DNA from 3 places in the Mesorhizobium sp. WSM4976 genome. Region 1 is predicted to be linked to each of the others. Evidence: predicted binding sites of a transcription regulator. Region 1 holds the regulator's gene; each other region holds the start of a gene.
What was found. Region 1 encodes LexA, which represses DNA repair genes until DNA is damaged. Its sites were predicted from a motif close to TGTTCNNNNTGTGTTCNG; they were not measured.
Positions count from the first base shown of each region.

Region 2: the regulator LexA is predicted to act here: its motif matches at 7,704-7,721, upstream of P9272_RS09085 (PA0069 family radical SAM protein).
Region 3: the regulator LexA is predicted to act here: its motif matches at 7,357-7,374, upstream of P9272_RS10725 (UvrD-helicase domain-containing protein).

Region 1 covers NZ_JARTVT010000032.1:46,698-57,092, forward strand. Annotated here, with positions in the region: gene gltX (glutamate--tRNA ligase) at 1-1,405, opposite strand, end outside; partial or broken gene P9272_RS30210 (ComEC/Rec2 family competence protein) at 1,508-3,975, shown strand; gene lexA (transcriptional repressor LexA) at 3,969-4,703, opposite strand; gene kynU (kynureninase) at 5,158-6,405, shown strand; gene P9272_RS30225 (AMP-binding protein) at 6,415-8,040, opposite strand; gene P9272_RS30230 (alpha/beta hydrolase) at 8,288-9,118, shown strand; gene glp (gephyrin-like molybdotransferase Glp) at 9,187-10,392, opposite strand; gene moaC (cyclic pyranopterin monophosphate synthase MoaC) at 10,392-10,395, opposite strand, start outside.
Region 2 covers NZ_JARTVT010000006.1:54,952-65,346, forward strand. Annotated here, with positions in the region: gene P9272_RS09045 (MFS transporter) at 1-1,188, shown strand, start outside; gene P9272_RS09050 (cell wall hydrolase) at 1,360-2,541, shown strand; gene P9272_RS09055 (AtpZ/AtpI family protein) at 2,809-3,201, shown strand; gene P9272_RS09060 (F0F1 ATP synthase subunit A) at 3,268-4,029, shown strand; gene P9272_RS09065 (F0F1 ATP synthase subunit C) at 4,109-4,333, shown strand; gene P9272_RS09070 (F0F1 ATP synthase subunit B) at 4,395-4,976, shown strand; gene P9272_RS09075 (F0F1 ATP synthase subunit B) at 4,988-5,479, shown strand; gene P9272_RS09080 (ribonuclease HII) at 5,583-6,278, opposite strand; gene P9272_RS09085 (PA0069 family radical SAM protein) at 6,475-7,629, opposite strand; gene P9272_RS09090 (glycosyltransferase) at 7,779-8,282, shown strand; gene moaB (molybdenum cofactor biosynthesis protein B) at 8,299-8,856, opposite strand; gene P9272_RS09100 (4-(cytidine 5'-diphospho)-2-C-methyl-D-erythritol kinase) at 8,843-9,739, opposite strand; gene P9272_RS09105 (membrane protein) at 9,762-9,947, opposite strand; gene P9272_RS09110 (S49 family peptidase) at 10,032-10,395, opposite strand, start outside.
Region 3 covers NZ_JARTVT010000007.1:113,433-123,827, reverse strand. Annotated here, with positions in the region: gene P9272_RS10750 (Gfo/Idh/MocA family oxidoreductase) at 1-734, shown strand, start outside; gene P9272_RS10745 (sugar phosphate isomerase/epimerase) at 737-1,642, shown strand; gene P9272_RS10740 (substrate-binding domain-containing protein) at 1,726-2,739, shown strand; gene P9272_RS10735 (ATP-binding cassette domain-containing protein) at 2,825-3,622, shown strand; gene P9272_RS10730 (ABC transporter permease) at 3,619-4,677, shown strand; gene P9272_RS10725 (UvrD-helicase domain-containing protein) at 4,687-7,317, opposite strand; gene P9272_RS10720 (glucose/quinate/shikimate family membrane-bound PQQ-dependent dehydrogenase) at 7,596-9,908, shown strand; gene P9272_RS10715 (hypothetical protein) at 9,924-10,361, opposite strand.

The DNA of each region.
Region 1 (10,395 bases):
TGCGCGCCAGGCTTTCCTGGCGGCCCAGCACGGCCAGCACGTCGAACACGCCGGGCGAGGTGCTACGGCCGGTCAGTGCGGCTCTAAGCGGCTGGGCCACCGCGCCAAGCTTGTATCCGCCAGCCAGCGCGAACTCGCGGATCGAAGCCTCCGCCGAGGCGGCGCTCCAGTCACCCGACATGGAAGACAAGGCGCCATGCGCGCCGCGCAAAATCGCGCGCGCATCCGTGCTGAGCAAGCCTGCCGCCTTCTCGTCCAGCGACAGCGGACGCTCGACAAACAGGAAAGCCGCGCCGTCGACCAGCTCCACCAGGGTCTTCGCCCGCTCCTTGAGGCCGGGCATGGCGGCAAGCAACTGCGCCTTGCGCTTATCATCGAGCTTTGCGGCAAGGGCCGGGCCGCCTTCGAGATAGGGCAAGGTGGCGACGAAGATGTCGAACAGCGCCTGGTCATCCATCCTGCGCATATGGACGCCGTTCAGAGCCTCGAGCTTGGCAAAGTCGAAGCGGGCAGCGCCCTTGTTGACGTCGCCGATGTCGAACCAGGCGATCATGTCCTTGATCGACATCACCTCGTCGTCGCCATGGCTCCAGCCGAGCCGCGCCAGATAGTTGAGCAAAGCCTCCGGCAGATAGCCCATGGCGCGATAGGCCTCGACGCCGAGTGCGCCATGCCGCTTCGACAGCTTGGCGCCGTCGGCGCCGTGGATCAGGGGGATATGCGACATCGACGGCACCGCCCAGCCCATGGCGTTGTAGATCACCGTCTGGCGCGCTGCGTTGGTCAGATGATCGTCGCCGCGGATGATGTGGGTGACGCCCATATCGTGGTCGTCGACTACGACGGCATGCATGTAGGTGGGGTTACCGTCCGAGCGCAGGATTATGAAGTCGTCGAGATCCTTGTTGGGAAAGCGCACCTCGCCCTGCACGCGGTCATGCACGATCGTCTCTCCCTCGGTCGGCGCCTTGATGCGGATCGCGCCTTTGACACCTGCCGGTGCCTCGGATGGATCGCGGTCGCGCCACTGGCCGTTGTAACGCGGCGGCAGGCCCTTGGCTCTAGCTGCCTCGCGCATCGCCTCCAGCTCCGCGGGTGTCTCATAGCTGTAATAGGCCTTGCCCAGGCGCACCAGCTCCTCGGCCACCTCGCGATGGCGCGGGGCGCGCTCGAATTGGGAGACGGCGTCGCCATCCCAGGAAAGGCCAAGCCAGGTCAATCCGTCGAGAATGGCGGCCGTGGCGGCTTCGGTGGAGCGCTCGCGATCGGTGTCCTCGATACGCAGCAGCATCGTGCCGCCGGTGTGCTTGGCATAGAGCCAGTTGAACAGCGCCGTGCGCGCCCCGCCAATATGCAGGTAGCCTGTGGGCGAGGGGGCAAAACGGGTGACAACCTTGTCGGACATGGAGCTCTCGAAGAAGCGCTGAAAGGGGCATATCACGCGCGGGCTTTCGCGCAGTCGGCGTTCATGTACCATAGGCGGTCTGGGGCGCAAGGGGCAGACCCGATGGCTGGACGTGGCCGGGGTGCGGAGGAGGGCGAGGGGACGACAGCTGGCGTCAGCGAGCGCCTGATGTTTGCCCATGCCGCGCCCCAAGAGGCGCCGCCCGTCCAGCTTCCTCAGCCGCGCGCACCAGCCGAGGGTCTGCCTGATGGCGACCGCGCAGTACTGCCGGTCTCCCCAACAGCAACGATCGGCCGAATCCGCAGACAGCTCGGCCGCGCCTCGCTCCCCGCATTGCGCCGAGGCATCGCCGTCGCCATGGAGACGGAGCTCGACCGGGGCGTCGGCTTCCTGCTGGTTCCGGTGTTCCTGGCCGCCGGCGTGATCTATTACTTCTCCCTGAACACCGAGCCGGACCTCTACAGGCCGCTGGCGGCGGTGGCCCTGGTGGCTCTCTGCGCAGCGGTGTCGCGCTCCTGGCAGAGAACGCACCTTTTCTTCATGGCATCGCTTTTATGCGCGCTCGGCTTTCTCGCGGCCAAGGTGGAGACCTGGCGGATGGCGACCCCGATGCTGGGGTCCGAGATCCAGACACGGCTGACGGGTCGCCTCGTCGTCGCCGAGGCGATGGCCAACGGCCGTGTGCGGCTGACCATCGATCTCGTGTCCACGGAGCATCCTACGCTGCGCTACGCGCCGAGCCGCGTAAGGGTTTCGGCGCGCAGGATCCCGCCCGGCATGACGGCCGGGTCGATGCTGACCGGCTATGCCAAACTGCTGCCGCCGACCGGTCCGGTTCGGCCGGATAGTTACGATTTTTCCTTCGACAGCTACTTTAGCGGCATTGGCGGCAGCGGCTTTTTCCTGGGCGATCCAAAGCTGATTGCGCCGACTCCATCTGCGCCAACGGCGGTGCCATTCGGCGCGCGCGTTATGTCGGCCATAGAAAACGCGCGCGAAGGGATTGCCGATCACATCCGGAGCAGCATCGGAGGGTTCGAAGGCGAGATTGCCGCGGCGCTGATCGTCGGCGTGCGAGCCGGCATTCCGGAAGAGATCAACGAGTCGATGCGGCGCACCGGCATCTATCACATCATCTCGATCTCCGGCCTGCACATGGCGCTGGTCGCCGGCACGATCATGTTCCTGCTGCGCGGCGCCTTCGCGCTGTTTCCGGATTTCTCGTCACGCCGGCCGGTGAAGAAATATGCCGCGGCGATCGCGCTTTCCTCGATCGCCGCTTACCTCGTCATCTCCGGCATCGTGGTGGCGGCCGAACGGAGCTTCATCATGCTTGCCGTGATGCTGATCGCCGTGCTCTTCGACCGCGCGGCGCTGACGATGCGCAACCTGGCGATCTCGGCGATTGCCGTCATCCTTGTGTCGCCACATGAAGTGGTCGGGCCGAGCTTCCAGATGTCCTTCGCAGCCACCGCGGCCCTGGTCGGCGCCTATGCCGGCTTTGCCGATTATCGGGCCGGCAAAATGACCGTGCCGCCGGCAAAGCGTTCGTTCCTGAGGTTCCTGTCGCGAAAACTGGCGGTTGGCGTGGGCGGCGCCGCCGTGACCTCGCTCATCGCGGGCAGCGCGACCTTGCTGTTTGCGATCTGGCATTTTCAGCGCGTGTCGCCGCTCAGCCTGCTCGCCAATCTGGCGGTCATGCCGATCGTCTCGCTGGTCGTCATGCCGTTCGCCGTGTTGAGCGCGCTCGCCATGCCGTTCGGCTTCGACGGCCCCTTCCTCTATGTGATGGGCAAGGGCCTGACGGCGATGATCGCCATTTCGGCATGGATCTCCGAGCGCTCGCCGGTCGATGCCGTGGGATTGATCTCGATCCAGTCGGTGCTGCTGGCGACGATCGCGCTCGTCATCGCGACCATGGCCACCACCTGGCTGAGGCTTGCCGCTGTTCCCATTGCTCTCGCCGCAATGCTGGCGATCCCACATGTGCGCACGCCGGATGTCCTCATTTCCGAGGACGCGCATCTGGTGGCGATGCCGATCGGCGGCGGCGAGCTTGCCGTCAACCGCGAACGCTCGAACGAGTTCACGACCGACAATTGGAAGCGGGCGCTGAAGGCCGAGGAAATTGTGTCGCCAGAGAATTCGCCAAAGACGCTCTCGATATCGCCGACCCGGTCGACCTGCCGCCCGGCTCACCCTTCTATTGCACCGGCGACCTCTGCATTGGCCGGCATCCGTCCGGTGCGATCGTCGCGCTCGCCGAAAACCGCGACAGCGCACGGCCTGCCTGCGGCTTTGCCGACCTCATCGTCATCAACGATGCCACGGCCTACAATCCCTGCTGGGATCAGCGTGTGCTTGTCGTCACCAAGCGCCAGCTGGCGCGTGACGGCAGCGCCGCCGTCTTCTTCGATCCACAATCGGCAACCGCGCGAGCAGCCATCCAATATGCCGTCGAAAAGCCATATCGGCCCTGGCACGAGCAGCGCAGATACACGCGCGAGGCCCGGGGACTGCCGCCATATGAAAAACCTGAGAGGGCCAAGCCCTCGCAGCCGGATCAGTAGCGCCTGATCAGCCCGACGAGCTTGCCCTGCACCTTGACCCGATCCGGCCCGAAGATGCGGGTCTCGTAGGCCGGGTTGGCAGCCTCCAGCGCGATGGAGGCGCCCTTGCGGCGGAAGCGCTTGAGCGTTGCTTCCTCATCGTCGACCAGCGCCACCACGATCTCGCCCGGACTCGCTGTGTTGGCGTTACGGATGATGACGGTGTCGCCGTCGAAGATGCCGGCCTCGATCATGGAGTCACCCTTGACCTCCAGCGCATAATGCTCGCCACCCATGATCATGTCCGGCGGCACCGAGATCGAATGCGTCTGGTGTTGGATGGCATCGATCGGAACACCGGCGGCGATGCGGCCCATCACCGGAATGGATACGGCCGAAGCGGCGTCGTCGTCGTTGCTGGGTGTCGGCGTACGCGACGGCGCTGCCGGCTTGACCTGGCGACTTAGATTGCCCTGACCGCCTTGAATGACGCTCGGCGAAAACTTCTTCGCGGCATTCAGGCCCGGCGCGATCGAATCGGGCAGCCGCAGGACTTCCAGCGCGCGCGCCCGGTTCGGTAGCCGGCGAATGAAACCGCGTTCTTCCAGCGCCGTGATCAGCCGATGGATGCCGGACTTCGAGGCCAGGTCCAGTGCTTCCTTCATCTCGTCGAAGGATGGAGGGATCCCGCTCTCCTTCAGGCGTTCATGGATGAACATCAGGAGTTCATGTTGCTTGCGCGTCAGCATTGGCGGCCCCCACGGGTTCCGAAACCAGAATCAGAAAAACAAACCCAGAACAAACACTATCTGTTCCAGTTGTGTTCCGCAACCGTTTAAAGTTTAATGAATTTCTTAAGGCTGGCGAAAGAATGTTGCATCCGGCGGTGCCCGGCCGCCTGCAACTGGGGCTGTGTCATTGATTCCGCTCGATTCTGCAATTCTCCTTATGTTGAAATTGAGACGCGACACCATCGCGGAAGCGCTGAGGTGTTCGCGTCGGTTCATCCGTGCATGTGCCGCACCGTGAACGAAACGAACCCAAAATGCCAACGTTGGCGATGATTCCGGTCCTCGGCCTTTGCCGTCTATGGACCAGCTGACATAGGCCAGAAGGTTCTTGCCGTGTCGCGGACGGGGATGAGACAACCGCCCTGGTCGCCGGGGATGCAGCGGCCTGGTTCGAAACGGAGGCGACAGCACAATGAGGAGAATTCCCGATCTTGCCGAGGTCGAGGCAATGGATGCCGCGGACCCGCTGCGTGCCCTGCGCGATCGCTTCGTCCTGCCGGATGGCGTGAAATACCTCGACGGCAATTCACTGGGCGCCGCTTCAATCAATGTCTTCAACGAGATCGAGACGGCCGCGAAGCAGGAATGGGCGCAGGACCTGATCCGCGCCTGGAACACCGCCGGCTGGTTCGACATGCCTGTCAAACTCGGCGACCGGCTCGGACGTCTGATCGGCGCCGCGCCTGGCCAGACGGTCGTATGCGACACCACCTCGATCAACATCTACAAGGTCCTGCATGCGGCGCTCGCAATGCGACCCGGCCGCCCAGTGATCGTTGCCGAAGGCGACAGCTTCCCGACCGACCTCTACATGGCGGAAGGGGTGGCCTCGACGCGGCCCGGCACGGTGCTGCGGCTCGAAGGCGTCGATGCGCCGAAGATCGAGGACCTGATCGACGACCATGTCGCGGTCATCCTGGTCAACCACGTCAATTACAAGTCCGGCCGGTTGCGCGACATGGCGGCCCTGACTCGCAAGGCCCATGACGCCGGTGCGCTGATCGTCTGGGACCTCTGCCACACGGCCGGTGCCCTGCCGGTGGAACTCGACGGCTCGAATGCCGATTTCGCCATCGGCTGCACGTATAAATATCTCAATGGCGGGCCGGGCGCGCCGGCCTTCATCTATGCCGCCACCCGCCATCATCCCGATATCAGCCAGCCGCTCAGCGGCTGGTGGGGCCATGCCCGGCCGTTTGCGTTCGAGCAGGGCTACGCCGCCGGCACGGGCATCCGGCGGTTCCTGTGCGGAACGCAGCCAGTGTTGTCGATGCGAGCGCTGAAAGGCGCGCTCGATCTCTGGGACGAAGTCGACATGACGGCCGTGCGCGAGAAGAGCGTCGCGCTGACGGATCTGTTCATCCGGCTTGTCGAAGCTCGATGCGGCGCGTTCGGTCTCGAGCTGGAAAGCCCGCGCAACGGCGCTGATCGCGGCAGCCAGGTGTCGTTTGCCCATCCGCACGGCTACCAGGTGATGCGCGCCTTGATCGAGCGCGGCGTGATCGGCGATTTCCGCGCGCCATCGACCGTTCGCTTCGGCTTCACGCCGCTCTATGTCGGCTACCGAGACGTTTGGGACGCCGTAGAGGTGTTGGAAGAGATCCTGCGCACGGGCGCCTGGCAGGAGGCCCGCTACGCGGTCAAGGAAGCCGTCACCTGAAGCGGGGCCTCAATGGGTGTTTTCGGCGCGCAGACGGAAGCGCTGGATCTTGCCGGTCTGGGTCTTGGGCAGGGCCGCGACGAATTTCACCGAGCGTGGGTATTTGTAAGGCGCGATCGTCGCCTTGACGTGGTCCTGCAGGCGCTTGGCGGTCATGGCATCCGCCGCCGTGCCTGGCACCAGCACGACATGCGCCTCGACGATCTGGCCGCGTTCGGCGTCCTCGACGCCGATGACCGCGCATTCCGCGACATCGGTATGCGACAGCAGTGCTGCTTCCACCTCCGGTCCGGCAATGTTGTAGCCGGCGCTGACGATCATGTCGTCGGAGCGGGCGGCGAAATGGAAGAAGCCGTCTTCGTCCTGCACGAAGGTGTCCCCAGTCAAGTTCCAGCCGCCGCGGACATAGTCCTTCTGGCGATCGTCGGCCAGGTAGCGGCAGCCGGTCGGCCCGCGCACCGCCAGCCTGCCTGTCGCGCCGCGCGGCAACTCGCGCATCTCGTCGTCGACGATGCGCGCTTCGTAGCCGCCCACCGGCTTGCCGGTCGAAGCCGGCTTGCTGTCGTCGAAGCGGTTGGAGATGAAGATGTGCAACATCTCCGTCGCGCCGATGCCGTCGAGGATCGGCTTGCCGGTCTTTCGCGTCCATTCTTCGAAGACGGGGGCGGGCAAGGTCTCGCCAGCCGAAACGGCAACGCGCAGCGACGAAAGGTCCGCGCCTTCATCCATGGCCTTCAGCATCGCCCTGTAGGCCGTCGGCGCCGTGAAGGAGACGGTTGCCCTGTAGGTCTCGATGATGGCGACCATGTTGGGCGGGGTCGCTTGCTCGAGCAGCGTCGCCGCTGCCCCGAAGCGCAACGGGAAGATCGCGAGCCCCCCGAGGCCGAAGGTGAAGGCCAAGGGCGGCGAGCCGACGAAGATGTCGTCTGGTGTCACCTGAAGGATCTCGCGGGCATAGCCGTCGGCGATGATCATCAGGTCGCGATGGAAATGCATGGTTGCCTTCGGCACACCGGTTGTTCCCGACGTGAAGCCGAGCAGCGCGACATCGTCACGACCGGTCTCGACCGCCTTGAAGGTGACTGGCTTGTCTAGCGCGGCACGATCCAGTTCGGCGTCGTGATTGGCGGTGCCGTCGAAGCCGATCACCTGTTTGAGGAAAGCGCTGTCCTTGGCGCAGGCTGTCATCTCGTCCATCAGCCTGGTGTCGCAAAGCGCCATGCCGATTTCCGCCTTGTCGACGATCTTGGCGAGTTCGCCGGCGCGCAGCATCGGCATGGTGTTGACGACAACGGCGCCGACCTTGGTGGCGGCCAGCCAGCAGGCGACCATGGCGGGATTGTTCGCCGAACGGATCAGCACACGGTTGCCCGGCTTCACGCCATAGTTTTCGACCAGCGCATGGGCCAGCCTGTTCGTCCAGTCCGACAGTTCCTTGTAGGTTCGGCGACGGCCATTGCCGATCAGCGCGGTTCGATCGCCGAAACCTTTCTCGACCAGCCTGTCGGTAAGTTCGACGCCGGCGTTGAGACGCTCGGGATAGTCAAAGCCTTCGAGGAGAAAGTCCGGCCACTGCTCCGGCGGAGGCAGGTTATCGCGGGTGAACGTGTCGCTATGCGCTGAGGGTCCAAGCATGTTCCCGCAATCCTCCCTGCTCCGGGAGGTTTGCCGCCGTCCGGCCATACCCTTTCGCGCGACGCCACCTAGGGACGAGCGGGCCCGGGCTCTGGCTTTTCAGCAGACCTCCCATTGTCGGCTGTTCGTCAGGCAGGATTGCATCAGGTCCAATTTGTTTCAAGCCTAAAATGTTTTTGCCCGGAGCATTGACGACGTCTCCGCAGCCGGCCATTGCTGATCAACCTAAATGTCTTGGGAGGAGCTGTTGGTCGAGCACCGGATCACGGATTGGGACAATGCCTACGCCAACGGCGCGAACATCGCCGGCGGCGACCGTTGGCCGGCGGCCTGGGACGGCCCGGCTCAGGCATTTCGCGAAAAGCTATCGGCGCAGGGCAGGGCGCGGCTCGACATCGTCTATGGCGAAGCGCCGCGCAGCCGGTTCGATCTCTTCGTCCCGCCTAATGCGCCCAAGGGGCTCGTGGTGTTCATCCACGGCGGCTACTGGATGGAGTCACACAAGAACTCCTGGTCGCATCTGGCCGCCGGCGCTGTCGGTCGCGGCTTTGCCGTCGCCATGCCTTCCTATACGCTTTGCCCGCGAACCAGGATCAGCGGCATCGTCAATGAAGTCGCGGCTGCGATCGGCAAGGCGGCCGCCATGGTTGATGGCCCGCTGATGCTGACCGGTCACTCGGCCGGCGGACATCTCGCCAGCCGCATGGTGGCCGAGGCCTCACCGCTGGCCTCGGATGTGGCGCGGCGCACGCGCAAAGTCGTTTCGATTTCAGGCCTGCACGACCTGCGGCCGCTGATGTTCACCGCCCTGAATGAGACCCTGAACATCGACGAGCGGGAAGCGTTGAGCGAAAGCCCGGCTTTGCTGCGGCCCCGGCAGGGAGTTCGCATCACCTGTTGGGTCGGCGGCGGCGAGCGCTCGGAGTTCCTGCGCCAGAGCGCATTGCTCGCCAACATCTGGACCGGACTCGGCGCCGCCACCGATTCGGTGATCGAGCCGGACCGACATCATTTCGACGTTGTGGATGGCCTCGCAGATCCGGACCATCCCCTGACCCGAACGCTGGTGGACGAATAGCAATTGACTTCGTTGGCCCATGAACGATCGACTTCGTCGACGTATGAACGATCGGCGTTGTCGATGTATCAGCGCAGCATTAGCACGCTGCATTCGGCGCCGACCTCCGCGGCCGGCGCGAAGGGCTCGCGCACGATCAGGCCGTTGGCGTCGGCGAGCATCTTGAGCATCGAGGAGTCCTGGATGCCGAACGGGGTCGCGATCAGGGCGCCGGCGTCTTCGCGCACAACGGCGCGCACATAGTCCTGCCTGACATCATTGGCAGGCATCGCGGTGCCCAGCCGGGCCGTTCGCACGTCCTGCCTGAAACCGCGGCCGCCGAGCCGCGCAAGCAGCGGCTTCAGGAAGAGCTGCGAGCAGACGATGCTTGCCACCGGATTGCCGGGCAGGCCGATGCAGCGGACATTGCCAAGCCGGCCGAACATCAACGGTTTGCCGGGGCGCATGGCGATCTTCCAGAAGTCGAGCCGCATGCCTTCGCCGGTGAGCACGTCATGGATCAGGTCGTGATCGCCGACCGAGGCGCCACCGAGCGTGACGATAACGTCGGCGCTTGCCTGGACCGCTTTCCTGACCAGCGCGGCGATCGCCTCCTTGCGGTCGGCGGCGATGCCGAGATCGAGCGCCCGCGCGCCGACCGACTGCGCGGCGGCGGCAACGCCATAGGCATTGGAGGAAATTATCTGATCCGGACCAAGCTTGCTGCCCGGCGGCAGCAATTCGTCGCCAGTGGCGATGATTGCGACCAGCGGTCGGCGCACGACATTCAAGGAAGGGTGGTTGGCCGACGCAGCCAGCGAAAGGGCCGCCGCATCGAGTACGCGACCTTTTTCGAGCAGCATGTCGCCCCCGCCGAAGTCGAGCCCGCGGCGGCGGACATTGCGTCCTTCGGCGGTCTGCTCCGTCACCTCGATCTTGCCATTACCGAGGTCGCGGGCGTTTTCCTGGATGACGATGGTGTCGGCGCCTTCAGGCAGTGGCGCGCCGGTGAAGATGCGCACGGCCTGGCGTTCGCCGACGGTCCCGGAGAAGCCACGCCCGGCAGGCGCCATGCCTATGACCTCGAGTTGCGCCGGCACTGAGGCAACATCAGCGGAACGCGCGGCATAGCCATCCATTGCGGACGCGTTGAAGGGCGGCTGCGTGCGCAGCGCCACCACCGGTTCCGCCAAGACCCGCCCGGCCGCGTCCGCCAGCGGCACGCTCTCGCCCGTCAAAGGTGCTGCGCCGTCGAGCAGGCGGGCGAGCGCTTCGGCGACCGGAACCAGCGCCATCAG
Region 2 (10,395 bases), on a different contig from region 1:
CGCTGGAAGGTGCTGGGCATCGGCGTCGCCGCCAATGCCGGCTTCTCCGCCACCTTCTCCGGCATTCCGGCGAGCGCCGTGGCGATGCGCCAGGGCTACCATCTCGACAATGCCTCGCTCGGCCTCGCGCTTGGGCTTCTCGGCCTCGGCGTGGCGCTGAGCGAACTGCCCTGGGGCGTGCTCACCGACCGCTGGGGCGACCGCCGCGTGCTGTTGACCGGGCTCGGCGCGACGGCGGCATGGCTTTTCATCATGGCGCTGCTCGTGGTGCCGACAAAAGCCGCCATCCCAGGCGTCGCGCTGCTGTCGGCAAGCCTGCTTGTCGCCGGCCTGCTCGGCGGCAGCGTCAACGGCTCCAGCGGGCGCGCCATCATGGGCTGGTTCGGCGAGGGCGAGCGCGGCTTCGCCATGAGCATCAGGCAGACGGCGGTGCCGCTCGGCGGCGGGCTGGGCGCGCTCGTCCTGCCTTCGCTGGCGCTGGGTCTGGGCTTCACCGCGGTCTTCGGCCTGCTTGCGGCCGTCTCCGCGCTCTCGGCCGGTTTCGCCTGGCGCTGGCTGCACGAGCCGCCGGTCGGAAGCGGCGGCCACGCCGCCACCATCACAAGCGGTCCGGCGCCCTTGCGCAACATCGAGGTGTGGCGCATCTCGACCGCCATCGGTCTGCTCTGCTTTCCGCAGGTCGCGGTGCTGACCTTCGCCTCGGTCTTCCTGCACGACTTTGCCGGCATGGGCACCTTTGTGACCAGCGCAACCCTTGCTGCCGTGCAGACCGGAGCCATGGCGATGCGCGTCTGGAGCGGCCGTTTCACCGACCGTCATGGCAACCGCCGTCCGTTCCTGAAATTCTGCAGTGCGTTGAGCGCGTTGGCCTTCCTGGTGCTGTGGCTGCTGGTGATCGGCGCCGCCGGAGCACCACTGCTGCTGCAGCTGCTTCCGCTGATGGTCGTCGTTGCCGGCATATTCGTCTCCGCCTGGCACGGCGTCGCCTATACCGAGCTTGCCACGCTAGCCGGCGCCGGCCATGTCGGCACCGCGCTCAGCCTCGCCAACAGCTTTGTGTTCGTCGGCTTCTGCCTGGTGCCGATCGCCATTCCGTGGCTGCTCGTGGTCTTCGCGTGGCCCGGTGTGTGGCTCGCGGCCGCGATCTGCGCGGCGCTCGCCTGGCCGATCTTCCTGCGTCAGGCCTGATTCACCCAAATCTGATGCACCCGCCAGGCCCGATTCTTCGCCGGCTTGCTGTGTAAACAGAAAGCCGGCTTTCCTCAAACATGAAAAGAACATGATCGATGTCGTTAACCCCGCATCAAGGTTAATGCTTCATTTTGGCTCTCCGGGGTCAGTAGCGTTCTGGAGAGTTCCGTGCATCGACGCATTTCCATGCGGCTTGCCGCCGCCGCCGTTGCGAAAAGACGTTCCTTCCTTTCTCCTTTGGTGCTCGGGCTCGGCATGTGGATCGGCTTTCCGTCGGTCGTCGCCTATCAGGATATGACCAGCCTGATCACCGGCTTGGAGTCGCCCAACGCCCGTTGGAACGCCTATATCGAGAAATCCGCCGCCGGCTCGGTGCATGCCGCCGAAATGCCGTTCATCGATTCCACCGCCACCGGCTCGATCTCCGGCTCGGGCGTCAATCTGCCGGGCTTGGGCACCGTCGCCTTCCGTGGCAAGGGCAACGCCGCGGGCGCCAGGCCCGATGAGGATCGTGTTGTGCGCGCCGACAAGAAAGGCCGCCTCATTCAGGTCTCGCCCGTCGCGCCGCCGAAGAATTTCAGCGCCGGCTCGATTTTCGAGCGTACCTCCTCGCTGCTTCGGCCGAGCATGGACAGCGGGTTGAAGCTCACCTTCGCCAAGCCGGGCATCAAGGGCAAGGAAGTCCAGATCGCCCAGTCCTTCCATCTCCGCGAGGACAAGAAGCCTGACCCGGCCCTGCCAGCGGCGCTCGTTGCCCTCGTCAACAACGATAAGCCGGATATCCTCGCCACCGCCTATGCGCAGTCGGCACCTGACTACGCCAAGGCGTCGCCCTTCGAGGCGCTGCTGCAGGACGATCCGAACAACGGCCGCTTCATCCCACCGATGGGAAAGGGCGACCATGCCTGGCTGCAGAACCCGCTGCCGGCGGCCGTTTTCTCCAAGCCGGAACAGGAGTGCCTCGCCAAGGGCATCTATTTCGAGGCTCGCAGCGAGCCCATCCGTGGCCAAGCGGCGGTCGCCCAGGTGATCCTGAATCGAGTCCGCAATCCGGCCTATCCGAAGACCATCTGCGGCGTCGTCTACCAGAACGACGACTGGTTCAATCGCTGCCAGTTCTCCTTCGCGTGCGACGGCAGGAAGAAGACCATCACCGACCAGGCTTCCTATAAGACCGCTCAGGAGGTCGCCATGGCGGTGACCGCCGGCAAGATCTTCATTCCCGAGGTCGGCTCGTCGACGCATTACTACGCCAATTACGTCCATCCGGGCTGGGCGCGCGCCATGCAGCGCATGACCAGGATCGGCCTGCATATCTTCTACCGCACCTATGGCGGCGGCTGGAGCTGAGCCGCCTAAAACGAGGCTACCGGCTGTCCTTCTTTCGGCGCCTTGCGCGCCGCGGCGGACGCGGCTTGTTGCGCGGATTCGCGCCGTCGCCTCACGCGGGCGTGAAGGGCACGATGTCGCACCCCGATAACTCCTTGTTTTAACATCGAAAAATACATCGCTTGGAAGTTCGGGCCGTGGCTTGACGGGCGCGGACCCTCTAACTATGTTGCCGGCGACTTTAGAAGCGGACGGACGGCGATCGTCTGCCCGGGCAGGGGGGTTGCGATGGCCGACAAAACCGGGCCAGACGGAACCGGAGAAACCGGCCGCGGCAGGCAGCCAGAAGCCACCATCCGCGACGACGAACTTGAGCGCCGCCGGCGCGATCTCGAAGCATCGCTTGCGACGAGACGCACGGACCGGCTCGAGGGGAAAGACGAAGCGAAAGCTGCGACCGGTTACGGTCAGGCGCTGAAACTGTCCAGCGAGTTCATCGCCGGAGTGGTGGTCGGTGTCGGCTTGGGCTGGATCATCGACCGCCTGGCGGGAACAGCGCCTTGGGGTCTGATTGTCGGCCTGTTGCTGGGCTTTGGCGCAGGTATACTCAACGTCCTGCGCTCTGCGGGACTGGCATCCGAGTTCGGCCAAGGCGGCAAGCCGCGCGAGCCGAAAGAATGAAGTGGGACGCCGCAAGGCGCCGAAGCGAACTTAAGAAGCCGGTTGTGGCTTTGACGGGGATTTAAAGTGGCTGCTGCTGACAAGGTCGATCCGATCCACCAGTTCCAGATCCATCCGATCATCCCGCTGCATATCGGCGGTTACGACGTCTCGTTCACCAATTCCTCCCTGTTCATGGTGGTGACGATCGTGCTGGCGTCGGGCTTCCTCTACATGAGCACAGCCAGCCGCGCGCTCATTCCGGGGCGGCTGCAGTCGATCTCCGAGATGGCCTACGAATTCGTCGGCAACATGCTGCGCGATGCCGCCGGCAAACAGGGCATGCAGTTCTTCCCGCTGGTGTTCTCGCTGTTCATGTTCGTGCTGGTCGCCAATTTGATCGGCCTGTTCCCCTATTTCTTCACCGTCACCAGCCACATCATCGTCACCTTCACGCTGGCGATCCTGGTCATCGGCACGGTCGTGGTCTACGGCTTCGCCAAGCACGGCTTCGGCTTCCTCAAGCTTTTCGTGCCGCATGGCGTGCCCGGTTATCTTCTGCCGCTGGTGGTGGCGATCGAAGTTATTTCCTTCGTTTCGCGCCCCGTCAGCCTCTCGGTTCGTCTTTTCGCCAACATGCTGGCCGGCCACATCACGCTGAAAGTGTTCTCGGGGTTCGTCGTCAGCCTCAGCGCGCTGGGCGCCGTGGGCATCGCCGGCTCGGTGCTGCCGCTTGCCATGGCGGTCGCGCTCTCCGCTCTCGAACTGCTGGTTGCATTCCTGCAGGCCTATGTGTTCGCGGTGCTGACCTGCATGTATCTGAACGACGCTCTGCACCCGAGCCACTGATCGATCTTCACCGGCGCCCCGGCGCCAGCTTACCCAACGTACCAACTGCAACGAACAAGCAAACCACAGGAGTTTTGAAATGGACGCAACTGCAGCAGCTGCTATCGGCGCTGGTATCGCCTGCATCGGCATGGGCGGCGCGGGCATCGGCCTCGGCAACATCTTCGGCAGCTACCTCTCAGGCGCGCTTCGCAACCCGTCGGCTGCTGACGGCCAGTTCGGCCGCCTGATCTTCGGCTTCGCCGTGACCGAAGCTCTGGGCATCTTCTCGCTCCTGATCGCTCTGCTCCTGGTCTTCAAGTAAGATTGAGAGCTGACGAAAGGGGCCACATGGTGCGGCCCCGTTCCATGGACAGGGGAATGAGATGTTCGTGACATCTGCCTATGCGCAAGAAGCAGCGCCGGCCGCGGCCGAGGGCGATACGCATGCGGGCACTGCCGTGCCTGCGGCGGAGCATGAAGCGTTCCCGCCGTTCGATGCCAAGACCTTCCCGTCGCAGATCCTGTGGCTGGTCATCACCTTCGGGCTATTCTACCTGTTCCTGAAGCGCGTTGTGATGCCGCGTCTTGGCGGCATCATCGATGTCCGCAACGATCGCATCACCCAGGACCTCGACCATGCCGCAAGGCTGAAGGGCGAGGCGGATGCCGCCGTTGCCGCCTATGAGCAGGAACTGGCGGAGGCCAAGGCCAACGCCAACAAGATTGGCCAGCAGGCAAGCGACGCCGCCAAGGCAGAGGCCGAAGGCGCGCGCAAGAAGCTGGAGGCCGAGCTCGAGAAGAAGCTCGGCGAGGCCGAGGCGAGCATCGCCTCGATCAAGGCAAGAGCGATGAAGGAAGTCGGCACGATCGCCGAGGACACCACGTCGGCGATCGTCGAGGCGCTTGTCGGCGGCAAGGCCGACAAGTCGGAGATCGCTGCCGCGGTCAAATCTGCGAGCCGGTGAGGAGCTGGATCATGGACGCCACATCACTCGCCACGCTCTGGGCCACCATCGCGCTCATCATTTTCCTCGGCGCCGTCATCTATCTGAAGGTGCCGGGCATGCTCACCAAGTCGCTGGACGCTCGCGCGGCCAAGATCAGCGGCGAGCTCGAGGAAGCGCGCAAGCTTCGTGAAGAGGCCCAGCAGCTGCTTGCCCAGTATCAGCGGAAGCGCAAGGAAGCCGAGAAGGAGGCCGCCGACATCGTCGCCGCCGCCAAGCGCGAGGCTGAGCTGCTTGCTTCGGAAGCGGCCAAGAAGACCGAGGACTATGTCGCCCGGCGCACCGCGCTTGCCGAGCAGAAGATCAGCCAGGCCGAGCGCGAGGCCGTCAGCGAAGTGCGTGCCAGCGCCGTCGACATCGCCGTCGAGGCCGCCCGCGCGCTGCTTGCCGCCAAGGTCGATGCCAAGGCCGGTGCCGACCTGTTCAAGTCGGCGCTCAATGACGTCAAGGCCAAGCTGAACTGAGCCTTTTGCAGTCGCTAATCAGAAAGCCGCCTGGGCAACCCGGCGGTTTTTTTGTTGTAGCTCGTTCGTCAGAGTTGATGACGAAGGATCGAGGCAGTCGCCGTTACTCCAATCCCGCCAAGCTTTCTTCCTCAACCACTTCCACCCCGCCCAGCCTGAACGGCGCGAAGGAGGTCCGGTGCAGCCTTGCCACCGGGCCATGCGACTCGATCGCGGTTCGGTGCCGAACCGTCGCATAGCCCATATGCACTTCGAAACCGTAGTGCTCGTGATGGCCGCCGCAGCCGCACATCATGCGGTCGCGCATCACCTTGGCGACGATCGAGGCGGCGGCGATCGACTGCGAGCGCTGGTCGCCCTTGATCAGCGCGCGGCCTTCGCAGGCGAGGCCTGGCGGAATGTCGCGGCCGTCGGCCAAGGCGAGTTTCGGTTGCAGCGACAGGCCCGCCGCGGCGCGGCGCATCGCTTCGAGACTCGCTTTCAGGATGTTGCTGTTGTCGATGCCTTCGGCGCTGACCGAGGCCATCGAGACGCTGAGCGCCGAACCGAGGATCTTAAGGAACAGCGCCTCGCGCTGCAAATGGGTCAGGCGTTTGGAATCGTCGAGGCCCTCAGGAATATTTGCGGGGTTGAGCACCACCGCCGCAGCCACCACCGGGCCGGCGAGCGGACCGCGCCCTGCCTCGTCCATGCCGGCGACCGGCCACAGCCCGTCGGCCATCGCTTTCGTCTCGATCGAGAAGTCAGGCTTCTCGACCATTTCAAAGAGGAGCGGAGAATCGGAACGCGCGCGAGCCATGGTGCGGCGAGGTTCGCATCGGCTCCGATTCTCCGCAAGTCCCTCCGGGTCGGGTGGGGCGCCGGACCGGGAGGGCACCGTCTCACAGCCGGGGGACAGGGGCCGGACGGGATACTTCAAAAAGACTGCAATTCCAGACGGAAAACCGCTTTGCCTGGAACTGCTTGGTACCTGCCAGTCATCGCCGGCAGCGAGCTCAAAGCAGCATCAACTGCTCGCCGGCGCCGGAGCCTGCGACGAATTGATCGATGCGAAGCTGCCGCCGTTCGACGTTGAGGCCGAGGCGCTTGGCCGCGATCTCGAAGCGCCGGCCGATCTGCCAGGCATAGGGGCCGGCGCCTTTCATGCGCTTGCCCCATTCGGAGTCGTAGTCCTTGCCGTCGCGCATCGAACGGATCAGCGACATCACATGCCGGTAGCGATCCGGATAATGCCGCAACAGCCAATCCTTGAAGATCGGCGCCACTTCGAGCGGCAGGCGCAGGATGACGTAGCCTGCCTCCCTCGCGCCGGCGGCCCGCGCCGAATCGAGGATGCGCTCCATCTCCGGATCGGTCAGGCCCGGAATGATCGGCGCCACCATCACGGAGGCCGGAATGCCGGCGTCCGACAATTGCCTGATCGCCTCCAGCCGCTTCGTCGGGGTCGACGCGCGCGGCTCCATGGTGCGGGCCAGCATGCGGTCCATCGTCGTCACCGACAGCGCCACCTTGGCAAGGCCGCGCTCCGCCATGCGCGACAGGATGTCGATGTCGCGCGTCACCAGCGCCGACTTGGTGACGATGCCGACCGGGTGTCCGCGCGCCTCCAGCACCTCGAGGATCTCGCGCATGATGCGGTATTGCTTCTCGATCGGCTGATAGGGATCGGTGTTGGTGCCGATGGCAATGGTGCGCGGCTGGTAGCCCGGCTTAGACAACTCCCTGTCCAGCATGCGCGCCGCATCCGGCTTGGCGAACAGCTTCGATTCGAAATCCAGCCCCGGCGACAGGCCCATGAAGGCATGCGTCGGCCGGGCGAAGCAGTAGACGCAGCCATGCTCGCAGCCGCGATATGGATTGATCGAACGGTCGAAGGAAATGTCGGGCGACTCGTTGCGGGTGATGATGGTGCGCGGCTTCTCGACCTGCACTTCCGTCTTGAAGGGCGGCAGCTCCTCAAGCGAGTTCCAGCCGTCATCGAAGACATGCCGGCTGACCGGCTCGAACCGGCCGGACGGGTTGATGCCGGCCGAGCGGCCGCGATTGCGGTCGGGCCGCACGCGCATGCCGCTTTGCTCGATCATCGCGTTCGCCATTTCGGCTCTGCCTGCTCCGAAAGCAGCAATGTCGGCGCGTACGATCTGTTCCATTTTCGCCCTTTCCCAGGGCCTGTCGGCAGGCTGTCGAATCGCTCTGTTCATGAAACTATTCCTATTTGCCGGAGGAGAACAAAGCAAGAACTTTTTCAGCTGAAAAGCGCAACTGGCGCAAACCCTGGCTTTCCGCTATTCGGCTAAGAATGATCAGCGTCCTCATCGAAACCCGCAATGACGAAGAGGGGCTTGCCCGTACGCTCGCCTCGCTGGTCGGCGGCGCGGTCGAAGGCGTGGTGCGCGACGTCATCGTCTGCGATCAAGGCTCGACGGACCAAACGCATCGGGTGGCCGAACATGCCGGCTGTCATTATGTGACCGGCGGCATCGGCGCCGGTATCAGTCAGGCCAAGGGCGACTGGCTGCTGCTTCTGGAACCTGGCGCCCGGCTCGCCGAAGGCTGGATCGACGAAGTCGTCGCCCACACGGCGAGGCAAACCATGCCGGCACGCTTTTCACGCGCCCGCGCCGATCGCGCGCCTTTCCTGGCGCGTGTCTTTTCGGGCAACCGGGCGCTGGCCGAGGGTCTTGTCATCAGCAAGCGCCAGGCCTCCGCTCTGGCAAAGAGCGCGCGCAGCGCGGAAGCCCTGGCTCGGGGTCTCGCGACTAGGCGGTTGAACGCCGAAATCCGGGTGGCGTCGCCGAAGTGACGCCTGGGCGACCTCTTTACGAAATGGGCTTGCCGCCGCGCCGAAGATGCTCGTCCAGCCGCGGCATGATTTCCACGAAATTGCAGGGCATGTGCCGGTAGTCGAGCTGCGCCTTGATGATGCCGTCCCAGGCGTCCTTGCAGGCGCCGGGCGAGCCCGGCAGCACGAAGACGAAGGTGGCGTTGACGACGCCGCCGGTTGCCCGGCTCTGGATCGTCGAGGTGCCGATCTTGTCGTAGGAAATGCGGTGGAAGACTTCGGAAAAGCCGTCCATGCGCTTTTCGAAGATCGGCTCCAGCGCCTCCGGCGTCACGTCGCGGCCGGTGAAACCGGTGCCGCCGGTGGTGATGACGACGTCGATATTTCCATCCTTCGACCAGCCGAGAACCTTGTCGCGGATCTTCTCGCGATCGTCGGTGACGATGTCGCGCGCGGCAAGCGTGTGGCCGGCTTCCGCGATGCGGTCGGCCAGCGTCTGGCCGGATTTGTCGTCGGCGAGGCTGCGCGTGTCGGAGACGGTCAGCACCGCGATGCGCACCGGAATGAAGGGCCGGTTCTGGTCAAGCTTCGCCATCGCTCACCTCCATGCTGCGCGTGGCGGCCACGAACCAGTCAGGGTGGCGCGCGCGGATCTCGATCGCGGCGCGCTTGGCGACATTGCCCGTCTCGAAAAGGCCGAAGCAGGTGGCACCCGAACCGGACATTCGTGCGAAGGCGGCGTCGGCGCGTTTGAGCGCCCTGAGCGCCTCGCCGATCGCCGGCTGGATGGAATGGGCGGCAGGTTCGAGATCGTTGCGGGTCGTCTCCAGCCAGTTGCGGATGGCGTGGAAGTCGAGGCGCCTTGGGAGCGGCGGCAGCGCCGCGTTGTCGCGACGCGAGAGCGCCTTGAACACGTCTGGCGTCGAGACGGCGGTGCCCGGATTGACCAGAACGAGGCCAAGCGCCGGGAACGCGGAGAGCGGCGACACCTCGTCGCCGATGCCACGCGCGACCAGCGGTTTCGACTTCAGGCACATCGGCAGGTCGGCGCCGAGCGAAAGCCCGATCCGGGCCAACGAGATGTCGTCGATCTCGAGCCTCCAGAGCCGCGTCAGCGCGTTGAGCGCGGCTGCTGCGTCGCTGGAGCCGCCGCCCACGCCCGAGGCGACCGGCAGGTTCTTCTCCAACCGAATGGCGACGGGTGACGTTCGTTGCGCGCCGGCTTCCCGGCGCAAGGCATCGCGCGCCTTGACCACCAGATTGCCGTCGTCGAGCGGCAGGCCGGCGGCATAGCGCCCGGACACCGAGAATTCATCCTGCTCCGCCGGCTCGATCTCGAGCCGGTCGCCGAAGCGGGTGAAGACGGCAAGGCTGTCGACGAGATGATAACCGTCGTCGCGCCGTCCGGTGACATGCAGCGCCAGGTTGATCTTGGCAGGCGCAAGCCACGTCCGGACATCTGTGCCGGGCTCTAGGATGTCGGCTGCTGGCGAGATGGGATCAGTCCTTGGCGAGGCGATATTCGCCGGTCTTGGGATCCTTGACCAGCGTGCCCATTGTACCGTTCGCCGCCTGCTTCTCGGTGCGCCGGATCTTGGCCGTCACGCGCTCGGCCTCGCGCACGAAAGCGCGGTAGCCGAAGTAAGCGGCGGCACCGACAACAGCGAAGAAAATGATCTGCGGCATCTCCAAACTCCTCCCGCGTTCTCGCGGCAAGGCCGGCCGAAGGGGCTCGGTCAAGCGATCATGCTATCCGCAATCATGGCTTTTTCAAAGCCCGAAGCGCGCCCACAGCGCGCGCTCTTCCGCCGCATCGAGGACGCCGTTTGCGGCAGCGGCGGCGATATCGGGCGCCGAGAAGCGCGAGCCGAACAGGCCGAAACGGCCAAACAGCCCCCGCGGCGCGGTGATCAGCTTCAGTTGCGTCTTGTCGCCGAAACGGGTCTTGAGCACACTGCGCATGTCGCCCAGGGCATCGACCAGACCGAGCTCCAGGCCCCTCTTCGCGGTCCAGAACAGGCCGGTGAACAGGTCGGGATCGTCCTTGAGCTTGCTGCCGCGCCGCTCCTTGACGAGGTCGATGAAAGTCTCGTGCACTTCGAGCTGCAGCGCCTTCAACCGCTCGACGTCTTCC
Region 3 (10,395 bases), on a different contig from region 1:
ACAGCCCAGAGAATGCGCGGGCCATTATCGATGCGGCGCGTCGCGCCGACCGCGTCCATGCGGTCGTGCAGAACCGGCGCTATGTCGCCAATGTCAGGCGGATCCGGCGCTTCCTGGATTCCGGCGCCATCGGCAAGCCGACCAGTATCCATGCCGACTTCTTCATCGCGCCGCATTTTGGCGGCTTTCGCGAGGAGATGGACCACGTGCTGCTGCTGGACATGGCGATCCACACCTTTGACGCCGCGCGCTACATGGTCGCCGGCGAGCCGGCCAGCGTTTATTGCCAGGAATGGGAGCCGGCCAGTTCCTGGTACCGGCAGGGCTCGTCGGCCAGCGCCGTCTTCGACCTCGGCGACGGCAAGGTCTTCACCTATGCCGGCTCCTGGTGCGCCGACGGTTTCCGCACGAGCTGGGAGGGCAGCTGGCGCATCGTCGCGGAGCGCGGCAGCCTGCTGTGGGATGGCCATGACGGGCTGAAGGCGGAAGTGGTTGCGTCCGGCCGCGACGGCATCATCGACAAGACGCAAGCCATCGAGGTGCCGGCGCTCGACCCGGCCGATCGGGTGGGCGGACATCTCGGCATCATCCAGGATTTCATGCGCGCGATCGAAACCGGCACCGAGCCGGAGACCCGCGGCGCCGACAACATCAAAAGCCTCGCCATGGTCTTCGGCGCGATCGAAAGCGCGGAGGCCGGACGGCGCGTGGCGATCGAGGCCCAGGAAGGATGACGATGCCAAACCCGCTTCTCGATATCAGGATCGGCACCATGGTGCGGGCCAATCTCGACGATCCGGCCGCCTACGTGAAACAGATCCTGCCGCTGGGGTTCGAGAGCATCCAGCCCTTTTTCTGGCAGACGCTGGGCGGCAAGGACCTGCCTCGGCTGGCCGGCGAGATCCGCGACGCGATCGGCGATGCGGACGTCACCGTGTCGTCGCTCGGTGTGTTCGGCAATCCGCTGGAGAGCGGCGAGGTCGATCGCGGCGTGCTCGCGGCTTGGGAGACGGTGATCGACAACGCGCATCTGTTCGGCGCTTCGATGGTCTGCGGCTTCACCGGCCGCCTGCGCGGCAAGAAGCTGACCGACAGCCTGCCGCGCTTCCGCGAGGTGTGGGGACCGCTCGCCAGGCGCGCCGCCGACAAGGGCGTGCGCATCGCCTTTGAGAACTGCGCCATGGACGGCAACTGGGCGAGCGGCGACTGGAACATCGCCCACAACCCAGACGCCTGGGAGCTTATGTTCAACGAATTGCCCAACGATAATCTCGGGCTGGAATGGGAGCCCTGCCACCAACTCGTCTACCTGATCGATCCGATGCCGCAGATCCGCAAATGGGCGCCGCGCATCTTCCATGTCCATGGCAAGGACGCGACGGTGCGCTGGGACGTGATCCGCGAGCATGGCGTGTTCGGCCGCCTGCCTTTCGTGCAAATGCGCACGCCGGGCTTCGGCGATAGCGACTGGACGCGGGTGATCAGCGAATTGCGGCTGGCCGGCTACAAGGGCGCCATCGACATCGAGGGCTGGCACGACCCGGTCTATCGCGGCGACCTCGAGATCACCGGCCAGGCGCGCGCTCTCGATTATCTGAAGCAATGCCGGGGAGGGAGCAGCTACCTGCCCAATCCGATGTGAGTGCCGGCCGGCGGGAGGAGCCGGCCGATTCGAGCAACCGTTGAAAACCCTTGATCGCGAGGGACCAAAAGGGAGGAACGTGCATGAGCATCACGACCAGAAGAACTGTTCTGCGCTCGACCGTCGTGGCGGCCGCCACGGCGCTCTGCGCCTCGATTTCCACCTTGCCGGCGAAGGCGCTTGACGCCCAATGGTGCAAGGACGTCCACATCCGCTTCTTCGTCGGCGGCGCCGAGGGCGACGCCTTCGGAACCATCGTCTATAATGGCGCCAAGCAGGCAGCGGCCGATCTCGGGCCAAAGGTCGACTACATCTTCTCGCAGTGGGACGTCGAGAAGATGGTGCAGCAATTGCGCGAGGCGGTTGCGGTCAAGCCCCAGGGCATCGCCATGATGGGCCATCCCGGTGACGCCGCGATCATGCCCTTGGCCGAGCAGGCGCATAAGGACGGCATCAAGATGATGTACCAGAACGTGCCGGTGCCGAAGGTGGTGGCAGCGTTCGGCGGCGGCTATGTCGGCGCGCAGCAGGAGCAGCAGGGCCGCGCGCTCGGCGCCGAGGCGTTCAAGCTCGGCAAGCTGAAGGCCGGCGACAAGGCGATTATGATCGGTCCGTTCGAGAACGAGAACCGCGGCGCGCGCGAGCGCGGTACGGTGGCTGCCTTGAAGGAGGCGGGCGTCGAGGTGATCCAGCTGTCCTCGCCGCCGAGCGGCGAATGGGCATCCGATCCGAACCTCGCCATTCCGGTGATCACGGCGGCGCTGCTTAACCACCCCGACGTCAAGGCGGTCGGCTATCCCGGCGGCCAGATGCTCGGCAATGTCGCGACCTATATGCAAGCGGCGGGCAGGAAGCCGGGCGACATCTTCAACTTCGGCTTCGACACCAGCCCGCAGATCGTCGAGGGCTTCAAGGGCGGCTGGGTGCAACTGACGGCCGACCAGCAGCCGTTCCTGCAGGGCTATCTGCCGATCCTCAGCCTCTGCCAGCAGGTGGTGCTCGGACTGGCGCCCATGAACGTCGACACTGGCGCCGGTTTCGTCACTCCTGAAAATTACCAGGTCGTCTCAGAGCTCGCCAAGCAGGCGCTGCGCTGACCTCCCAGGCAGCCGGCCGGGCTTGGCTCGGCCGGCTGGACCACCGGCCGGCGGCCGGCAGACAGACAATTCAAGCGAGGATCGCATGGGCGAACGCATCATCGAACTGCGCGACATCACGAAATCCTACGGTCAGGTCTATGCGCTGGGCGGCGTCAATCTCAGCGTCGACCGCGGCGAGGTGGTCGGGCTCATCGGCGACAATGGCGCCGGCAAGTCGACGCTGATCAAGATCCTGTCCGGCGTGGTCAAGCCAACCAGCGGCGAGATTCTCGTGCGCGGCAAGCCGGTCAGCGGATGGAGCGCGGCGCGCTCGCGCGAGGCCGGCATCGAGACCGTGTTCCAGGACCGGGCGCTGGCCGTGCAGCAGACGATCGTGCGCAACATCTTCATGGGCCGCGAGCTCACCGGCTTCATGGGTTGGCTGAAGGTTAGCAAGGAGATCGCGGAAGCGAGCCGGCTGATGCGCGAGATCGGCTTCACCTCGAAAGTGTTCACGCCCCAGTCTATCGTCGGCCAGCTTTCGGGCGGCGAGCGGCAGGGCGTGGCGATCGCGCGCGCCATCTACAAGCAGGCGGAGCTGATCATCCTCGACGAGCCGACGACGGCGCTGTCGCTGACCGAGACGGCAAAAGTCTTCCATTTCGTGCGCCAGGTGCGGGCGAGCGGCCGCTCGATCCTGTTCATCGGCCACAACATCCACCACGTCTTCGACATCGCCGACCGCTTCGTCGTGCTCGACCGCGGCAAGGTGGCGCTAACGGCCGACCGCAGCGAGGTGAAGTCGGCCGACGACCTCATCAACTTCATGGAAGATGTGGCGCATCCCGGCGGTTTGCCGGGACTGCACGAGGCGGACGAAGCGGAGCAGAGAGCGCAATGAGCAAGGCCATGGAACCCGATCTGCAAACGCCTCTGGGAAGGGCAAGCGGCAAGGCGGCCAGGGAATCAGGCAAAGAGTGGAGCCATCCCTCGGACAACTGGCTGCGCGGCTTCGTCCTCGACAACCGCGCTGCGCTGGGCACGCTCGCCGTGTTCATCGTGATGATGGCGGTCTTCATGATCGCCAACCCGACCGTCTTCACCACCTGGTATCTCTACAGTTCGGTGCTCACGACGCTTCCCGTGGCACTGTTCGTGGTGGTGCCGCTGGTCTTCGTCGTCACCTGCGGCGAGATCGACCTGTCGTTCCCGGCGACGATGGGTTTGGCCTCCTGGGTCTTCGCGCTGGTGGTGCAGGCCGGCTACGATCCATTCCTCGGCATTGTCGCGGCGCTCGTCACCGGCACGCTGCTCGGCTTCCTGGTCGGCTCGCTGGTCGTCTATGGCGGGCTGTCGTCGCTGATCGCGACACTCGGCATGAACTTCCTGCTGCGCGGCCTGATCCAGATCATCAACGAGGGCAAGTCGACGGCGCTGACCAACCTTGCCGACAGCACGGCCTACAAGATTTTTTCCAGCCAGGTCTGGGGCATTCCGGTGCAGATCTTCTGGGCCATAGCCTTCGTCGTGTTCTCGGCGCTGCTCTTCAACCGCCACCGCTTCGGCGCGCAGGTGAAGGTCGTCGGCGACAATCCCGACAGCGCCAAGCAGATGGGCATCGACGTCAAGCTCGTGCGGGTGAAGGTGTTCGTCTTCACGGGCATAGGGGCGGCGATCGCCGGCACGTTCTCGGTGATGATCAACTTCACCTGGTGGCCGACGGCGGGCGACGGCTATCTGCTGCCGGTGCTGGCGTCGGTGTTCGTCGGCGGCACGCCAACCTGGGGCGGCATCGGCACGGTCGTCGGCGGCGCCATTGGCGCGGTAACCGTGTCGTTCATCCAGACCGGCGTGGTGGCGGCGGGCCTCAGCGGCTTCTACGTGCAGTTCTTCAACGGGCTGATCATCATCCTGTCGCTGCTCGGCCACAAGTGGAACCAGGCAAGGTATCGGTGAGGAGGCCGGTCACACCGGCGCGACAAACCCGTCCAGCACGCGTTTCTGGCCGGCCTTGTCGAAGTCGATGGTGAGCTTGTTGCCGTCGATGGCGGCGATGTTGCCGTTGCCGAATTTCTGGTGGAAGACGCGGTCGCCGACATTGAAGGCGGACGGCGCGTCGGCGACGGATTTGGCGACCAGCTCGCCCTCGATGGTGCGGCCCTTCACAGAGGTGCGCCCGGCGCCGTAGCCGCTATCGGTCTCGCCATAGCCGATGCGCTCGACCTGGTGGCCGGAGCGGGTGCCCCAGTTGCGGTCGGTCGCCTCGGTGCGGTTGGCCTGGGCGCGCTGCCAGCCGGGCGTCGCGTAGGTGTTGGAGAAGCTGCCCTGGTCCTTGGCGCCGATATTGTCGAAGCGGGAGGCGCCGTAAGGATTTTGCCTGCCCCCGCCACGACCCGAGGCGAAGGCGCCGCCGCCATAGGGATTGCCGTAGCCGCCATAGGAATTGCCGCCCTCGGCGATGTCGATATGGGTTTCCGGCAGCTCGTCGACGAAGCGCGACGGGATGGTCGATTGCCACAGCCCGTGGATCTGGCGGTTGGAGACGAACCAGATGTGCAGGTTCTTCTTCGCCCGCGTCAGTCCGACATAGGCAAGGCGGCGTTCTTCCTCCAGGCCGGAGCGGCCGCCTTCATCCAGCGCGCGCTGATGAGGAAAGAGGCCTTCCTCCCAGCCGGGGAGAAAGACGGTCTCGAATTCCAGGCCCTTGGCCGAATGCAACGTCATGATCGAGACCGCATCCTGTTCGGCATTCTGCTCGGCATCCATGACGAGGGCGACATGCTCGAGGAAGGAGCGAAGCGATTCATACTCCTCCATGGAGCGGATCAGCTCCTTGAGGTTCTCCAGCCGTCCAGGCGCCTCGGCCGAGCGCTCGTTCTTCCACATGTCGGTGTAGCCGCTCTCTTCCAGAATGGTCTCTGCGAGCTCGGTGTGCGGCTTCGTTTCCAGCGCCTTTTGCCAGCGTTCGAAATTGGCCGCGACCTCGCGCAGCGCGGCACGCGGCTTCGGCTTCAGCTCGTCGCTTTCGGCAAGCGTCGCGGCGGCCTCGAGCATCGGAATGCGCATCGCGCGCGCCGTGTCGTGGATCTGGCGGATGGTGGCTTCGCCCAGCCCACGCTTCGGCACGTTGACGATGCGCTCGAAGGCGAGGTCGTCGCCGCCATTCGCGACGACGCGGAAGAAGGCCAGCGCGTCACGGATTTCCAGGCGCTCGTAGAAGCGCGGGCCGCCGATGACGCGATAGTTCAAGCCCAGCGTGATGAAGCGGTCTTCGAAGGCGCGCATCTGGAAGGAGGCTCGCACCAGGATGGCCATGTCGTTCAGATTATGCTTCTGCCGCTGGTAAGCCTCGATGGCGTCGCCTACGGCGCGCGCCTCTTCCTCCGAGTCCCAGGCCGCATGGACATGAACCTTGTCGTCCTCGGGGTCGTCGCGGTCCGTGAACAGCGTCTTGCCGAAGCGGCCCTCATTGTGGGCGATGAGGTGGGAGGCAGCACCGAGGATGTGCGCGGTGGAGCGGTAGTTGCGCTCCAGGCGGATGATGGTGGCGCCCGGGAAATCCTTGTCGAAGCGCAGGATGTTGTCGACCTCGGCGCCGCGCCAGCCATAGATCGACTGGTCGTCGTCGCCGACGCAGCAGATATTCACTTTGTTCTCGCCCACGGCCGCGCGCTCGCTGGCCTCCGTGGGGGCGGCCTGACCGGCCGACGCCCGGTCGGGCTTGCGGCCTTCGGCAGATGGAGCGCGCCCGACATTGGGCCGCTGCGCCAGGAGGCGAAGCCACATGTACTGCGCGGTGTTGGTGTCCTGGTATTCGTCGACCAGTATGTATTTGAACTTGCGGTGATATTCCTTCAGCACGTCCGGATAGGCGCGGAAGATGCGGATCGGGTGATAGAGCAGGTCGCCGAAGTCGCAGGAATTCAGCGTCTGCAGCCGTTCCTGATAGGCCTTGTAGAGCTGACGACCCTTGCCGTTGCCGAAGCTGCGGGCGTCGCCTTCCGGAATCTCGTCGGGGCCGAGGCCCTTGTTCTTCCAGTTGTCGAGCATCTGGGCGAAGGTCTTGGCCGGCCAGCGCTTGTCATCAAGCCCTTCTGCCTGGATCAGCTGCTTGATCAGCCGCACCACGTCGTCCGTGTCGAGGATGGTGAAATCCGATTTCAGCCCGGCCAGCTCGGCGTGGCGGCGTAGCAGCTTCACGCCGATCGAGTGGAAGGTGCCAAGCCATGGCATGCCCTCGACATTGCCTTCGCCGATCAGATGGCCGATGCGCTGCTTCATCTCGCGCGCGGCCTTGTTGGTGAAGGTGACGGCCAAGATCTGCGAGGGGAAGGCCCTCCCGGTGGCGAGGATGTGGGCGATGCGGGTGGTGAGCACGCGCGTCTTGCCGGTGCCTGCGCCAGCCAGCACCAGAACCGGGCCTTCGGTCGTCTCAACGGCGAGCCGCTGCTCCGGGTTCAGGCCCTTCAGATAATCGGGCACGCTGTTCTGGCCGCTACGCGCCGCCATGGCGCGCGCGGCTATGCCGGACGGGGCCGCAGCGGGCCGCGCATTCGGTTCATCGAAAAAAGGCATGTCTTCGGAAAAGCCCGACATCGCCCCGAATGTAGTGATTCGGCAGCGAAAGACCAGAACTGTCTACGTTTTGTTCTAGTTTGGCGTGTGCCGGTCAAACTTGACAGCCGGAGCGGGCAGGGGAAAGCTGCCGGCAGGGCAGGGACGGTATGCCGTCGCTGAAGCCGCACTGGAGCGGATTGCTGTTTCCTGAACGGCGAACCGCTCCATCTTTTGTTTGACGCAGTTCCAAACGGAAAGCCGCTCCACGCTTTTTCTGGAATTGCTGCAAAGCGCGCAACAGTCGAAGGAGCACCGTCTTGGCTGTCACCATCACCTCCCTCGTCCTCTTCCTGATCGGTCTCATTCTCGGCGGCGGCGGCATTTGGCTCATCGCATTGGGCGGCAGCTGGTACTACCTGATCGCCGGCCTGATCTTCCTGATCACCGCCTGGCTGCTGTTCAGGCGCAGGTCGACCTCGCTCTGGCTCTACGCGCTGTTCGTTCTCGCCACTTTGTGCTGGGCGGTGTGGGAAATCGGCTTCGACTGGTGGCAGCTCGGTCCGCGCGGCGGGGTCATCGTGCTCGTCGCGCTGTGGCTTTTGACGCCATGGGCAAGGCGCGGCTTGCGTGGTCCCGACGGACGCGCGCCGCTGATCCTCGCCGTGCTCGCCTCGCTTGCGGTCGCCGGTTATTCGATGACCGCCGATTCTCACGACATTGGCGGCACGCTCGGCACCGAAAAGGTGGCGGCGGCGGCCAATCTGGGCGGCGACATGCCGGCCGGCGAATGGCATTTCTACGGCCGCACGCCTTTCGGCCAGCGCTATTCGCCGCTCGACCAGATCACGCCCGAGAATGTCGTCAAGCTGCAGCCAGCATGGACCTACCGCACCGGCGATGTGAAAGGCCCCGACGACGTCGGCGAGACGACCTATCAAGTGACGCCACTGAAGATCGGCGACACGCTGTTCATCTGCACGCCGCACAATTTCGCCATCGCCATCGATGCCGCGAGCGGCAAGGAAAAGTGGCGCTACGATCCCAAGATCAAGCTCGACAACAACCGCCAGCACCAGACCTGCCGCGGCGTGTCCTATTATGCCGATGCCAAGATCGCGGCCGGCCAGCCCTGTGCGCAGCGCGTCTACCTGCCGACGTCGGACGCTCGCCTGATCGCGCTCGACGCGGCGAATGGGCAGGTGTGTCCGTCCTTCGCCGAGGGCGGCACGCTGAACCTGATGGCCAATATGCCCTATCCGAAGTCGGGCTATTACTATTCGACCTCGGCGCCGCTGATCGTCGCCGGCAAGATCATCGTCGGCGGCGCGGTCAACGACAATTACTCGACCGAGGAGCCGTCGGGCGTTATCCGCGCCTTCGACGTCGAGACCGGCGCCCTTTTGTGGAACTGGGATTCCGCCAATCCGGACGTGACGACGCCGCTGCCCGCCGGGCAAACCTACACCCACAACTCGCCCAACATGTGGTCGACCGCGAGCGCCGACGAGAAGCTCGGACTGCTTTACGTGCCGCTCGGCAACCAGACGCCGGACCAGCTCGGCATGGGCCGCAGCGCCAATGTCGAGAAGTTCTCCTCCTCGATCACCGCGCTCGACCTCAACACCGGACAATTGCGCTGGGTGCGGCAGACCGTGCATCACGATCTGTGGGACATGGACGTGCCGGCGCAGCCGTCGCTGGTCGACATCACCACGGCGAGCGGCGTTGTGCCGGCGCTGGTCGGGCCGACCAAGCAGGGCGACCTCTACGTGCTCGACCGGCGGTCCGGCGAGCCGATCATTCCAGTGAAGGAAGTGCCGGCGCCGGGGGGCGCGATCGAGGGCGATCATGCCTCGCCGACGCAACCGGCCTCCGACCTTTCCTTCAATCCGAAGCCGCTGACCGGCGCCGACATGTGGGGCATCACCCTATTCGACCAGTTGGCGTGTCGGATCGAACTGAAGCGATTGCGCTATGAGGGGCGTTACACGCCGCCCTCTTTGCAGGGCTCGCTGATCTATCCCGGCAATTTCGGTGTCTTCAACTGGGGCGGCGTCGCGGTCGACCCGGTGCGTCAGGTGATGTTCGGCATGCCGACTTATCTCGCCTTTACTTCGAAGCTCATCCCGCGCGCGGACGTGCCGCCACCGGGCGACACGAAGGGCAGCGAGCAGGGGCTGAACCGCAACGAAGGGGCGCCTTACGCGGTGGTGATGGGGCCGTTTCTGTCGCCGCTCGGCATTCCCTGCCAGGCGCCGCCCTGGGGTTATGTCGCCGGCGTCGACCTGAAGACCGGCAACATCGCCTACAGGCACCGCAACGGCACCGTCTACGACATGACGCCGCTGCCGCTGCCGCTCAAGGTCGGCGTTCCAGGCATCGGCGGACCGATGATCACGGCGGGCGGCGTCGCTTTCCTGGGCGCAGCGGTCGATGACTATCTGCGCGCCTATGACCTCACCACCGGCAGGCAGCTCTGGCAGGCGCGGCTGCCGGCCGGCGGCCAGGCGACGCCGATGACCTACACCGTCGCCGATGGCCGCCAGTTCGTCGTCATCGTCGCCGGCGGCCATGGCTCGGTCGGCACCAAGCCGGGTGATTATGTGATGGCCTACGCCCTGCCCAAGTGAGGGATGGGTCGGACTTCAAAGCCCGAGGTGTCCCTTGAGGCCCGGGACCTGGTCCAGAACCCTGTTGGTGAGATCGGGACCCGCGGCGGCTTCAGCTTGCCTGACCAGCGTCTCGCCGGCCTGCTGGATCTGCGCCATATCGAGGCCGGAGGCCTTGAGAGCGGCAATGCCATTAATCAGCGCGCCGGCCTTCTCGCCGAGAACGCCGCCAAGAGCGCCTTCCAGCGACGAGAGAAGGCCGCCGCCCGAATTGGCTGCCGCGCCGGCGGCCATTACGTCATATTTCTGCGCCAGCGCGTCGGCGCCGGGGATCTTGGCGAAGAAAGACGAAACGGTGGTGCCTTCCGCCTCGTGCTCCAGCACGGAAAAGATGGTCCCGACAACCTTCTCTGTGGTCGGCTCGTCGAGGCCGGCCTTCGAGGAAACGGTGTTGATGATATCCTGGGCGTTCATGGCATTCCCCTTTTTGTCATTAGTATCGGTGAGG